DNA from 2 places in the Streptomyces krungchingensis genome. Region 1 is predicted to be linked to the other one. Evidence: predicted binding sites of a transcription regulator. Region 1 holds the regulator's gene; the other holds the start of a gene.
The links. Region 1 encodes HrcA, which represses chaperone genes, less so after heat shock. Its sites were predicted from a motif close to TTNGCACTCNGNNNNNCNGAGTGCNAA; they were not measured.
Positions count from the first base shown of each region.

Region 1 (2,197 bases):
ATCGCCGCAGAAGACGGTCTCCGGTCCGCCCGGCCCGCCGGGGACCAGGACCGCGAGATCGTGCGCGGTGTGTCCCGGGCCCACGTTCGCCAGCAGGACCTGGACACCGCCGAGGTCGAGCGTCCACTCGCCGGACACCGTGTGCCGGGGGTGCACCAGAAGGTCCGCCGCCTCGGCCGCCGCGCTCGGTGCGAGGCCGTGGCGCACCGCGTCCGCGCGCAGTTCGTCACGCCCGTGCGCGAGGACCGTGTCCAGCCCGACCGCCCCGAAGACCTCCACCCCCGAGAACGCGGCCGCCCCGAAGACGTGGTCGAAGTGCGGGTGCGTCAGTGCGAGGTGCGTCACTCTGCGGCCGGGTCCGAGCAGCCGCAGCGCCTCGGCGCGCAGTCGTGCGCCCTCCCCGAGGCTCGACCCGGCGTCGATCACGAGCGCGGCGTCCTCGCCCACCACGAGCCCGACGGTGCAGTCCCAGACCGGGAGCCGCCGTCGCCCGACCCGGGGTGTCACTCTTTCCCACCCCGGCTCTTCCCAAGTCACGCTCATACGGAGACGCTAGCCGTGCGGACGTGGTGAGCACGACATCGCAGGCCGGCCCTTGCCCGGGCCGTACCTCACAGCCGTACACTGGGCCGGGGAACGCTGGCACTCGCGTGCGCTGAGTGCCAGGCCAGGGGCCACGAAGACCACGGAGCCGACTACTGGAGGTGTGCGCGATGCTCAGTGAACGCAGGCTCGAAGTGCTGCGCGCCATCGTCCAGGACTACGTGGGCACCGAGGAGCCGGTCGGTTCCAAGGCGCTCACCGAGCGGCACCGGCTCGGCGTCTCGCCCGCGACCGTGCGCAACGACATGGCGGCCCTGGAGGACGAGGGGTACATCGCCCAGCCGCACACCAGTGCCGGGCGCATCCCCACCGACAAGGGCTACCGGCTCTTCGTCGACAAGCTCGCCGGGGTCAAGCCGATGACGGCGCCCGAGCGGCGGGCCATCCAGAACTTCCTCGACGGCGCGGTCGACCTCGACGACGTCGTGGCCCGGACCGTGCGGCTGCTCGCGCAGCTCACCCGGCAGGTCGCCGTCGTGCAGTACCCGTCCCTGACCCGCTCCACCGTGCGGCACGTGGAGCTTCTGTCGCTCGCCCCGGCGCGCGTCATGCTCGTCCTGATCACGGACACCGGGCGGGTCGAACAGCGCATGATCGACTGTCCCGCGCCGTTCGGCGAGATGTCGCTCGCGGACCTGCGGGCGCGGCTCAACAGCCGGGTCGCGGGCCGCCGTTTCGCGGACGTCCCGCAGCTCGTGCAGGACCTCCCGGAGGCATTCGAGGAGCCCGAGGACCGCGGTACGGTCGCCACGGTGCTCTCCACCCTCCTGGAGACACTCGTCGAGGAGACCGAGGAGCGGCTGATGATCGGCGGCACCGCCAATCTCACCCGCTTCGGACATGACTTCCCTCTCACCATCCGGCCGGTGCTCGAAGCGCTGGAGGAGCAGGTCGTGCTCCTCAAGTTGCTTGGGGAGGCCGGGGATTCGAGCATGACCGTGCGAATCGGGCACGAGAACGCGTACGAGGGACTCAACTCCACGTCCGTGGTCTCCGTCGGCTACGGTTCGGGCGGCGAGGCAGTAGCCAAACTCGGCGTGGTCGGCCCGACCCGCATGGATTACCCGGGAACGATGGGAGCGGTACGAGCGGTGGCACGGTACGTCGGACAGATCCTGGCGGAGTCGTAAGTGGCCACGGACTACTACGCCGTGCTCGGCGTGCGCCGCGACGCTTCCCAGGACGAGATCAAGAAGGCGTTCCGGAGGCTCGCGCGCGAGCTGCATCCGGACGTCAACCCCGATCCGAAGACGCAGGAGCGGTTCAAGGAGATCAACGCCGCCTACGAGGTGTTGTCGGACCCGCAGAAGAAGCAGGTCTACGACCTCGGCGGCGACCCGCTGTCCCAGGCGGGCGGCGGAGGCGCGGGCGGCTTCGGCGCCGGTGGCTTCGGGAACTTCTCGGACATCATGGACGCCTTCTTCGGCACGGCGTCGCAGCGCGGACCGCGCTCGCGCACCCGCCGGGGCCAGGACGCCATGATCCGTCTGGAGATCGAGCTGGACGAGGCGGCCTTCGGCACCACGAAGGACATCCAGGTCGACACGGCCGTCGTCTGCGCCACCTGCAACGGCGAGGGCGCCGCTCCGGGCAC
Region 1 covers NZ_JBPUKY010000001.1:3,962,676-3,964,872, reverse strand. The annotation lists gene ACSYGO_RS17615 (MBL fold metallo-hydrolase) at 1-543, opposite strand, end outside; gene hrcA (heat-inducible transcriptional repressor HrcA) at 714-1,733, shown strand; gene dnaJ (molecular chaperone DnaJ) at 1,734-2,197, shown strand, end outside.

Region 2 (2,197 bases), 2.4 Mb from region 1:
CCCGTCGTGGACCACGTCCCCACCCACGACCGCGTGGTCTTCCTGACCTACGACGACGGCGCCGAGCGCGATCCGCGGTTCGTCGACATGGTCCGTGAACTGCGGCTGCCGGTCAGCATGTTCCTCACGGACACGGTCGTCGGGCCGGGGTACGGGGACTTCGCCCGGCTCCGCGCGGTCGGCGCGAGCGTGCAGAACCACACCCTCGACCACGCCTCCCTGCGCGGCCTGCCCTATGTCGGCCAGCGCGCCGAGATCTGCGGTCAGCAGGACAAGCTCAAACAGCGCTTCGGCATCCGGCCCCGGCTGCTGCGGCCCCCGTACGGCACCTACGACCACACCACGCTGCGCGCCGCCGCCGACTGCGGGGTCTCCGCCGTCGTGCTGTGGCGGGCCTCCATGCGGGCGGAAGGGCTGAGCTACGAGCAGGGGCACGAGCTGCGGCCGGGCGACATCGTCCTGGCCCGGCCGGAGGACACCGGCGGAGTGACGCTCATCGACTCCACGACCCGCCTGCTGCGCCGCATCCAGACGCAGGGATTCACGGTGGCCCGGCTGGAGGACTACCTCTGACATCCGCCGCCGGGACGGGGAAGCGGACCTGAACGGGCGCGGACGTGCGCCGAGGTTTTGCGGACATGTAAGCGCCGCGTTGGCACTCCGCTTGACCGAGTGCTAATCGCAGTCATAGTCTCGGCCCTGGCACTCCCCCCTGGAGAGTGCCAATAGCGACGGGCAGGTCCGGCACCCGCGACGACGGATCGACCTGGTCGCCACCTCAGACAGTTAACCCCGTGAGATCTCCGAAGGGGGAGGTCGGATCGTGACGACCGCCAGCTCCAAGGTTGCCATCAAGCCGCTCGAGGACCGCATTGTGGTCCAGCCGCTGGACGCCGAGCAGACCACGGCCTCTGGCCTGGTCATTCCGGACACCGCCAAGGAGAAGCCCCAGGAGGGCGTCGTCCTGGCCGTGGGCCCGGGCCGCATCGAGGACGGAAAGCGCGTCGAGCTCGACGTCACCGTCGGCGATGTCGTGCTGTACAGCAAGTACGGCGGCACCGAGGTGAAGTACAACGGCGAGGAGTACCTCGTCCTCTCGGCCCGCGACGTGCTCGCGATCGTCGAGAAGTAATTCACCCAGAATTGCAGTGAACTGCGCCCCTGGCCCCCGCGACGTCAACTAGCCGGGCGCCGGGGGCGCAGTTCGTTTCTCCAAGTTTTCCGAGAGGGCTGAACCGCTCCTATGGCGAAGATCCTGAAGTTCGACGAGGACGCCCGTCGCGCCCTTGAGCGCGGCGTCAACAAGCTTGCCGACACGGTCAAGGTGACGATCGGCCCCAAGGGCCGCAACGTCGTCATCGACAAGAAGTTCGGCGCCCCCACCATCACCAACGACGGTGTCACCATCGCCCGCGAGGTCGAGGTCGAGGACCCGTACGAGAACCTCGGCGCCCAGCTGGTAAAGGAGGTGGCGACCAAGACCAACGACATCGCGGGTGACGGTACGACCACCGCCACCGTGCTCGCCCAGGCGCTCGTGCGCGAGGGCCTGAAGAACGTCGCCGCGGGCGCCTCCCCGGCGCTGCTGAAGCGGGGCATCGACGCGGCCGTCAAGGCCGTCTCCGACGACCTGCTCGCCACCGCGCGCCCGATCGACGAGAAGTCCGACATCGCCGCCGTCGCCGCGCTGTCCGCCCAGGACCAGCAGGTCGGCGAGCTCATCGCCGAGGCGATGGACAAGGTCGGCAAGGACGGTGTCATCACCGTCGAGGAGTCCAACACCTTCGGTCTGGAGCTGGACTTCACCGAGGGCATGGCCTTCGACAAGGGCTACCTGTCGCCGTACTTCGTGACGGACCAGGAGCGCATGGAGGCCGTCCTCGAGGACCCGTACATCCTCATCCACCAGGGCAAGGTCAGCTCCATCCAGGACCTGCTGCCGCTGCTGGAGAAGGTCATCCAGTCCAACGCCTCCAAGCCGCTGCTGATCATCGCCGAGGACGTCGAGGGCGAGGCCCTCTCCACCCTCGTCGTGAACAAGATCCGCGGCACCTTCAACGCCGTCGCCGTGAAGGCCCCCGGCTTCGGTGACCGCCGCAAGGCCATGCTCGGCGACATCGCCACCCTCACCGGTGGTCAGGTCATCGCCGAGGAGGTCGGCCTCAAGCTCGACCAGGTCGGCCTGGACGTGCTGGGC
Region 2 covers NZ_JBPUKY010000001.1:6,314,298-6,316,494, forward strand. The annotation lists gene ACSYGO_RS27905 (polysaccharide deacetylase family protein) at 1-573, shown strand, start outside; gene groES (co-chaperone GroES) at 824-1,132, shown strand; gene groL (chaperonin GroEL) at 1,244-2,197, shown strand, end outside.
Region 2: a site for HrcA is predicted at 653-679, ahead of groES (co-chaperone GroES). Genes of this name have one in related genera too.